Regions from separate parts of the Streptomyces sp. NPDC026206 genome, predicted to be linked through region 1. Evidence: riboswitches for the same ligand, from Rfam matches in the RefSeq annotation. Region 1 holds a riboswitch; each other region holds the start of a gene.

Region 1 (2,194 bases):
GCGCCGGACGTGAACCCCGGCCGGATCCAGAGCCCCGAGCCGGAGGCGACCACGCCCGCGCCCGAGCGCACCACCCCCGCCACGCCCGGGCACACGACCCCCGCGCCGGACGACCGTGCCCCCGGCTCCGCCGGGCCCACGCCCGGCGCGTCCCCCTCGCCCGGCACGCCGGCACCCTCCGCCGACCCGTCCGGGATCCCGTCGGCCATCCCGTCCACGGGCTCCTCGGCCCCCGCGAGCGGCACGCCCGGCCAGTCCGGTGACAAGGACCGCAAGGACCCGTCGGCCGAACCCTCCAACGGCCCCGCCACCCCGTCCGGTACGCCCTCGGGCACGCCCGCCGAGCCCGCGCCCGGCGCCACGCCCGCGCCCGGTGACGCGAGCGGGGAGGCCGGTACGGGCAAGCACCGCGCCGAGCCGCCGCGTTCCGGCGAGACGCAGCGCCCCTCGCGCGACGGCGGCGACGGACGCACGGGCGTCCCGGCCGCGGACGGCTACACCGTGCAGCCCGGTGACAACCTGTCAGCCATCGCGCAGGACCACTCGGTCACCGGTGGCTGGCAGACGCTCTATCAGAAGAACGAAAAAGTTGTCGGATCCGATCCGGACCTCATCCAGCCTGGTCAGCGACTCGACGTCCGTAAATAGCAGGGAGGTTCGGGCCGAATGTCCGTTCCAGTCGAAAGTGAGACATGGCTCTCGTTGACTGGACGCTGGACGGGACGCATCCGTTCTCCTCAAACCCCCTCTCACCTGCGGAAACAGGAGGTTCCTGCGGGTAACTTCAAGCAACTGTGGCTGAAAAGTGGGGTTTGAACCCGTCGGCCGCCTGTGTTTAACGTCGTCACCGCTCGTCATCGCGAGCACCGCGGTCGTCACGCCGAATCCTGCCGGCGACCGGGGGAGTCGTCGCGCAAGCGCCGTTGGCAGGAGCGGGGGAACCAAGGTAAGCCGCCGGAACGGCCGACGGTCTCGCGACCGGAGGACGGAACGGCTCGGGGTGAAGCCCGGAGCGCAGCCGCGCACCGGGCCGGGCAAACTCACAGCCCGAACCCGACAGCTCACCTCGTAGGCGTCGGTGAGGAAACCGACTCATGTCCAAGGGCAAGCACCGTCGTCCGTCCAAGGCCGTCCGCATCGTCACGCTCGCCGGCGTCACCGGCGTCGCCGTGGCAGCCCCGCTGATGGTCGCGACCTCCGCCAACGCCGCCTCCGTCTCCACCTGGGACAAGGTCGCCCAGTGCGAGTCCACCGGGAACTGGCACATCAACACCGGCAACGGCTACTACGGTGGCCTGCAGTTCTCGCAGTCCTCCTGGAAGGCCGCCGGCGGCACCCAGTACGCCGCGCGTGCCGACCTCGCCACCAAGGCCCAGCAGATCGCCACCGCCGAGCGCCTCCTGGCCATGCAGGGCCCGGGCGCCTGGGGCTGCGCGGGTGCCGGCGGCCTGAGCTCCGGTGGCGCGAAGGCCGACGTCGACACCTCCGGTTCCGGTTCCGGCGCCGTGTCGAAGAAGTCCTCGAAGTCCTCGCAGTCCGCCCCCGCGAGCGGGAACTCCGCCGGCAGCCGCGCCGACCGTGCCGAGCGCCCCGCCGCGCCCAAGCACGCCAAGCCGGCGCAGGAGTCCGAAGAGGCCCCGGCGGCCCCGAAGCAGAGCGCGCCCAAGCACGCCGCTCCGAAGACCGTCAAGCAGGGCGACGGCGAGTACGAGGTCAAGGAGGGCGACACCCTCGGCTCGATCGCCACGGCCAAGAAGGTCGACGGCGGCTGGCAGAAGCTGTTCGACCGCAACAAGGACATCATCGACAACGCAGATCTGATCTTCCCGGGTCAGAAGCTGCACCTCAGCTGATCACCGGCTGAGCGAGTCCGCTCATCCGCGAGTCCGCTCATCCGCGGGACCGCCCCGCTCCGATGCGTCTTCCCCCCCGAGCCGCATCGGAGCGGGGCTCCGCCGTTTCCCGGGGCACTGCCGGGCGGCGGCCCCGGGCGGCGTTCCCATTGAGCGAACACATCGTCCATTCATCCCGTGATCTCGGCTTTTGTGCCAATTTTCGGTCCGGCAACCGGTCCAAGGGCGGGCGCAGCCTCCGGGGCCCGTTAGGCTCGTGCTGCAGAACTCCAGACACACCACGAAGGAGACCCTCGTGCCGTCCATCGACGTCGTCGTAGCTCGCGAGATCCTCGACTCGC
Region 2 (2,194 bases), on a different contig from region 1:
CGGAGCCCTCCGGGGACCGCCCCTCGGACCGGATGACGGCGACGCCGGACGGCGGCCCGCCACCGGCCTCGCGCCGCTGGCAGCCCCGGCCGGGCATTCCCTGGCAGTGGCAGCTCGGCGGGAAGGTCGACACGTCCGTGGACGTGCCCGTCTACGACATCGACGGTTTCGAGAACTCCGCGGAGACGGTGGCGGAACTGCACTCCCGGGGCCGCAAGGTGATCTGTTACATCAACGCCGGGGCATGGGAGGACTTCCGGCCCGACCGGTCGGAATTCCCCGGGTCGCTGCTGGGGAAGAACAACAAGGGCTGGGACGGCGAGAAATGGCTGGACATCCGCCGCCTCGACGCCCTGCGGCCGATCATGGCGGCCCGCATCGACATGTGCCGGCAGAAGGGTTTCGACGCGGTGGAACCCGATCTGACCGAGGGTTTCCGCAACCGCACCGGATTTCCGCTCTCACCGGCCGATCAGCTGGCCTTCAACCGGATGCTGGTGAAACTGGCTCATGACCGGGGCCTGGCCATCGGTTTGAAGAATGATCTCGAACAGATTCCGGAGCTCGTGCGGGACTTCGACTTCGCGGTCAACGAACAGTGCGCGCAGTACGGGGAGTGCGAGAAGCTCACGCCGTTCGTGAAGCAGAACAAAGCGGTCTTCCATGTCGAATACGACCTGTCGCCGGGGGAGTTCTGCGGCACGGCCGGGCGGCTGGGCCTGAGTTCGATGAAGAAGAGGCTGGAGCTGGACGCCTGGCGCCACCCGTGTTGAACGGGGCCGCGGTAGTTGATTCCCGTGTGCTTCAAGTCCCCTGCGGGGCAAGGGTTTAGGCGCAGATGGCGGGTGAGGGAGGCGTTATGGTTCCCTGTTTGCTTCTGAAGTGAAGAAGTTCACAGATGACCGTTTGGGCGCCGAATCTGAGCGATTGATGGTGCAGGATCTCTCACCGAACACAAGATCCCGTCACCGAGGCGGGCGACCCGGGCGGACGCCGAGTCCTGCCGCCGCACCGGGTGCGGAATCGATTCGACGAATCGGCAGGAGCGGGAGACCCAAGCGGTACGAACCACGAACGCGGTGGTTCTTGGGGTGAAGCCACAACGTGGCCGGGCAACTTCGCAGCCCGAACCCGACAGGTCATCTTTCGTAGGCGGATGCCGAAGGGCTTTGGCATGTCTGCGATGCCTCGCATAACCGCACTCACTTCCCGGGCCGCCACCGCGTCGGCCCTCACCGCCGCCACCCTCGCGGCATCGGTGCTCGTCCCCGGCCTCGCCCCCGGCGCACAGGCGGCGACCGTGGGCGAACAGGCACTGAAGGTCGCGGCCTCCAAGCAGGGCTCCCCCTACCAGTACGGCGCCACGGGCCCCAACCGGTTCGACTGCTCGGGCCTGACGCTCTACTCGTTCAAGAAGGCCGGCAAGACCCTCCCACGCACGGCCCAGAGCCAGTACAACTCCACCCGGCACCTCTCCGGCGGCTCCCGGCAGACCGGCGACCTCGTCTTCTTCCACTCGGGCAGCAACGTCTACCACGTGGGGATCTACGCGGGTAGCAACAAGATCTGGCACGCGCCGAAGCCGGGCGCCTCCGTCCGGCTGGAGAAGATCTGGAGCAACAGCGTCTGGTACGGGCGCGTCAACTAGGACGACCAGGACGACGCCCGGCCGGCCGGGCCCCCTTGTCCCCGCTCGCCGGACGGGCCCACAATCAGCCCGTCCGGCACATCGGGGCCGGGAGGTCCGGGGCGACGCCCCGCCCGGCTCGGCGCCGCGCCCACCGCGGCCCCCCTCGCCGCGATCGCGCCCCGGCGACTGGCCGACGAGGTGGACGCCCTCATGGCCGCCCTGCCCGCCCACGAGGACCGCTGGGGCCGGCTCGCCCGCTCGGGCGCCCCCTTCTGCCCGGTCGTCGACGGCGGCGACCTCGTACCGGACGTGCCCTGGCGCACCCTGCGCGACGGCCGGGCGGGCGACATCGACCTGCTGACCGGTAACAGCCGCGACGAGTTACGGCCGTTCCTGGCGCTCTCCGGCACCCTGGAGAAGATCACCGAGGACGACGCCACCCGGGTGCTGCGGGCCTTCGCCCCCCGGCCCGACGGCGAGCGGGCCTACCGCGCCGCCCACCCCGGCGCGTCCGCTGCCGCCCTTACGAGACCGTGTTCGCCGACGCGCTGTTCCGCGTCCCCT
Region 3 (2,194 bases), on a different contig from region 1:
CGAACGTCATGAAGACCTACCCGACCGACCCGGAGCTCGCCCGCATCACCGGTGCCCGCGAGCCCAGCGGCGTCCCGGTCGTCATCACGGCCCCGGCCCCGGCCCAGCCGCAGGGCGCCGCCAAGTCCTCCCGCTCGCGGGGTTCGGGTGCCGGTACGTCCGGTGGCTCGCGCGGCAGCCGCGGCGGCCGCGGCCGTACCCGTACGGAGGCGGCCGGTGGTTCCGCCGCCGGTGGTTCCGGCAGCGGCAACGGTGGCGGGCGCCCCTTCCGCGGCTTCGGCGGCAACGGCGGCGCCGAGGGTTCGCGCCGCTCGGGCGGCACCCGTCCGGGCAACGCCGTCGGCCGCTCGCGCCGCAGCGGCGGTGCCGGTGGCGGCGGCCGCCGCTCCGCCACGTCCTGACGCCGGAGTGAGGCGGGGCGCCGCGACGCCCCGCTAGGTGACACAGATGTAGATGCAGACGGGCTGCCGGGCCCGTACGGCAGCCGATGGCTGCCGGGCCCGGCAGCCCGTCCGCATGTCCGGGGGCTGGTTGCCCGTCCCTCTGCCCTCTCTTGCCGCCGCGCCGACCGCTCCGCCACCGCCCCGCCGTCGTCACCCACACGTTCACCCGGACCGGACCACCACCCCGTACCGTCCGCATTCGGACGAATAACAACTGACGAACGGTCAGCTTCACCGCATCGCAAAATCCGCCCAAGAGGCGTGCAGTTTCACGCTTTCGGCTTGGAAACCGGTAGCCATGTCTATTAACGTTCGATAACGCAGCGCGGTTGTCGCAGCCGCCGCAAGAGGCGGCGCCGCGCGCCTTCGCCGAATCCCGTGGGCGGAACCGGGGAACCATCAACTTTGGGGTGAATCGGACCGCGCGCCGGCCCGTAGGGGACCTTCCTGCTCCGAACCCTCCCTCAGAGCCTGAACGGCCTGGGAGGGACCCCCACGCTGACCCGGTAGGCGAGTGGGAAGGAAAGGAGTGCGCCTCCGTGGCGTCCAACAGGCCTGCGCACGACGACAGTTCGTACGACCCTTCGTACGGCTCTCCGTATGAATCTACGGATGAATCCACGTACGAATCCACGTACGAATCCACGGATGAGACCCCGGCTGACGCTCCGGGTGGCACCGCGTACGCCGCCGCCGGGGAACCCTGGAGCGAGTGGAACCCCACGGAGGACTCCGTGGCGCCGCCCGTCCGCGGCCGGCACCGCGTCGTCAAGCAGCGCGGCGGCACCATGGCCCGCAGCGGCGCGGTGCTGGGCGTCGGTGTCATCGCGGCGGTCGGTGCGGGCGGAATGGCGAGCGCTCAGGACCGTCCGGCGCCGATATCCGTGCCGGACCTGGCGCAGAAGATCCCGGGCGTCGGCTCCCTCATATCCGGCGGCGAGGAGAAGCAGGCCTCCGGCGACGGGGTCTCGGTCCGGGCCGAGGCCGGTGCCCAGGCACCGGTCACTGTGGAAGCCACGCGCAGCACGGCCGACGCGGGCGAGGCGCTGCGTGCCCGCATCCTCCAGCAGGCGGAGCGCCAGCAGAACGCCGCCGACGAGGCCGCACGCGAGAGCGAGGCGCATGCGGCGGCGGAGCAGAAACGGAAGGCCGCGGCGGAGAAGGCCGAGGCGCACGAGGTGCAGGAGGCGCGGGAGTCGGAGAAGGCGCACGAGGCGCAGGAGTCGGAGAAGGCGGCGGCGCAGGCCGCTCAGGCAGCGGCCCCAGCGGCCGGGGCGGCCCCAGCGGCCGGGGCGGCCCGGTCACCCGGACCGGCTGCCGACGAGGGTGCGAAGGCGGAATCGGGCGGGTCCGAGGAGGCCGCCGCCCCCGCGAGGCACTCCGCCCCGGCCTCCGGGAGGGGCGGTTCCGCGCTCACCGGCTCGTTCACCCTCCCCGTGGGCTCGTACACCCTCACCGCGGGCTTCGGGCAGGCCGGGAACATGTGGTCCGCGAACCACACCGGTGAGGACTTCGCCGCCCCGACCGGCACCCCGGTCAAGGCGGTGGGCGGCGGTACGGTCACCCAGGCCGGGTGGGCGGGCGCGTACGGCTACCGGATCGTGCTGACGCTCGGCGACGGAACCGAGATCTGGTACTGCCACCTGTCGTCCATGGTGGTCACGTCCGGGAAGGTCGGTACGGGCACGATCATCGCCCGGGTCGGCGCGACCGGCAATGTCACCGGCCCCCATCTGCACCTGGAGGTGCGG
Region 4 (2,194 bases), on a different contig from region 1:
ATGGCTGTACCTCCGACTTATGACCTGACCCCCGTGAATCACGGACGATTGACGACCGTTCAGCGACTCTATGGCAATCGGGTGGGATTTCCGATGGGTCAGCCGGTTCATGGATATTTTTTGGCCAAACGCGAAGACCCCGGCCAGGGGCCGGGGTCTTTCGGAAAGCTTGGTGCGCCGCCTGCGCGGTCCTACAGGCTGACGCCGTGGGCGCCCATGTAGGCGACCGGGTCGATGTCGGTGCCGTAGGTGGCGCCGGTACGGGCCTCGAAGTGCAGGTGCGGGCCGGTGACGTTGCCGGTGGCGCCGGAGAGGCCGATCTGCTGGCCCGGGGTGACCGTCTGGCCGACGGAGACGTCGATCGAGGAGAGGTGGCCGTACTGCGTGTAGGTGCCGTCCGACATCTTGATGACGACGTTGTTGCCGTACGCGCCGCCCCAGCCGGCCTCGACGATGGTGCCGGAGCCGACCGCGCGCACCGAGGTGCCCGTCTCGGCGTGCATGTCGATGCCGGTGTGGCTGCCGGAGGACCACAGGCCGCTGGAGGCCTTGTAGGAGGTGGAGACGTAGGAGCCGTCGATCGGGCTCACGAAGGTGCCCAGGCGCTTGCGCTCCTCGTCGCGGGCGGCGCGCTCCTTGGCGGCGCGCTCCTCCTCGAGCTTGCGCTTGGCCTCTTCGGCGCGCTGCTTGGCGTCGGCGGCCCGCTGCTTGGCCGTGGCCTCGGCCTGGAGCCGGATGGCGGCCTCGTCGGCGGCGCTGCGCTGGGTCTCGGCCTGGGCGTCGACGTTGTCGGCCATGACGTCGCCGATGACGATGGCCTGGGTCAGGCCGGTGTCCTCAAGGCGGTGGTTGTCGTCGGTGGCGGCGAACGCCGGGGCGGCGACACCGGCGACCACACCCGCGGCGGCGAGGGTGGCTATGCCCGCCACATTGGCGCTGACACGCACGGCTCGGCTCGGACGACGGTGTTTACCCATGGCTGGGCGATCCTTTCCTTCCTTCTCGCCTACCGGGTTAGCTGACGGGTTCGGAGCAGGAAGGTCTCCTACGGCTCCCTCGTGAAAGGGACCCGATTCACCCCAGGGACGTTTGGGTCCCCGGCTCCCCTCGGCTCGCGCCTCGGGAACTCGGCGATGGCTGTCCGGGACCGCGGTTGCGGCTCCGATCTGACGGACTGCCGCCCTGACGCTAAACGGCGTCAGATTCGAACGGCAAACAGAACGGGGCTTTTATGACGTACGCCACACGACCAACGTGCAACCACTGCATGAAACTGGACATAAGGGAGGCGCGTGCGCCTCTGCGGGCTCACGCGCCTCCCTTGTCCACTCATATCCGGCACATCGGCACAGGGGATGCCGGGTGTTGAGCACCCGTCAGGCGGGGATGACGGTCACCGCGCCGATACCGAGGGCCTTGACCGGCTCGGTGATCTCGGCGGCGTCACCGACGAGGACGGTGACCATGCGGTCCACGGGGAACGCGCTGACGGCGGCCGCGGTGGCCTCCACCGTGCCGGTCTCCGCGAGGCGTTCGTACAGCCGCGCCTGGAAGTCGTCCGGGAGGTACTGCTCCACCTGGTCGGCGAGGGTGGCCGCGACGGCGGCCGCCGTCTCGTACTTCAGCGGTGCGACGCCGACCAGGTTCTGCACGGCGACGTCACGCTCGGCCTCGGTCAGTCCCTCCGCGGCCAGCGTGCGCAGCACGGCCCACAGGTCCTCCAGCGCCGGGCCGGTGTTGGGGGTGTCCACGGAGCCGCTGATGGCGAGCAGGCCCGTGCCCGTGGCGCCCTCGGACGGGGGCACCGAGCGCAGCACCTGACCGAAGGCCCGGACGCCGTAGGTGTAGCCCTTCTCCTCGCGCAGGACGCGGTCCAGGCGGGAGGTGAGGGTGCCGCCGAGGCAGTACGTGCCGAGCACCTGGGCGGGCCAGAGCCGGTCGTGCCGGTCGGGGCCGACGCGGCCGATGAGCAGCTGCGTCTGGACCGCGCCGGGGCGGTCCACGATCACGACGCGGCCGGTGTCGTCCGCGGTGACCGCCGGTACGGGCCGGGGCTCGGCGCCCGGTCCGGTCCAGGTGCCCAGCGACTCGGCCAGGGCCTCGTCGAGGTCGATGCCGGTGAAGTCGCCGACGATGACGGCGGTCGCCGTGGCGGGGCGGACGTGGTCCTCGTAGAAGGCACGCACGGCCGCGG

The links. Region 1 has a riboswitch for cyclic di-AMP ahead of AB0F13_RS09860 (transglycosylase family protein). Riboswitches for the same ligand answer to the same signal wherever they lie in the genome.
Positions count from the first base shown of each region.
Region 2: another riboswitch for cyclic di-AMP. It lies ahead of AB0F13_RS18070 (C40 family peptidase); the one in region 1 lies ahead of AB0F13_RS09860 (transglycosylase family protein).
Region 3: another riboswitch for cyclic di-AMP. It lies ahead of AB0F13_RS06455 (peptidoglycan DD-metalloendopeptidase family protein); the one in region 1 lies ahead of AB0F13_RS09860 (transglycosylase family protein).
Region 4: another riboswitch for cyclic di-AMP. It lies ahead of AB0F13_RS03775 (peptidoglycan DD-metalloendopeptidase family protein); the one in region 1 lies ahead of AB0F13_RS09860 (transglycosylase family protein).

Region 1 is NZ_JBEZYL010000004.1:314,926-317,119, forward strand. It holds gene AB0F13_RS09855 (transglycosylase family protein) at 1-648, shown strand, start outside; cyclic di-AMP (ydaO/yuaA leader) riboswitch at 943-1,090, shown strand; gene AB0F13_RS09860 (transglycosylase family protein) at 1,095-1,853, shown strand; gene eno (phosphopyruvate hydratase) at 2,149-2,194, shown strand, end outside.
Region 2 is NZ_JBEZYL010000011.1:214,812-217,005, reverse strand. It holds gene AB0F13_RS18075 (endo alpha-1,4 polygalactosaminidase) at 33-773, shown strand; cyclic di-AMP (ydaO/yuaA leader) riboswitch at 1,020-1,171, shown strand; gene AB0F13_RS18070 (C40 family peptidase) at 1,175-1,648, shown strand; gene AB0F13_RS18065 (hypothetical protein) at 2,164-2,194, shown strand, end outside.
Region 3 is NZ_JBEZYL010000003.1:33,725-35,918, reverse strand. It holds gene AB0F13_RS06460 (DEAD/DEAH box helicase) at 1-401, shown strand, start outside; cyclic di-AMP (ydaO/yuaA leader) riboswitch at 801-971, shown strand; gene AB0F13_RS06455 (peptidoglycan DD-metalloendopeptidase family protein) at 983-2,194, shown strand, end outside.
Region 4 is NZ_JBEZYL010000002.1:54,072-56,265, reverse strand. It holds gene AB0F13_RS03775 (peptidoglycan DD-metalloendopeptidase family protein) at 192-977, opposite strand; cyclic di-AMP (ydaO/yuaA leader) riboswitch at 989-1,143, opposite strand; gene AB0F13_RS03770 (pitrilysin family protein) at 1,377-2,194, opposite strand, start outside.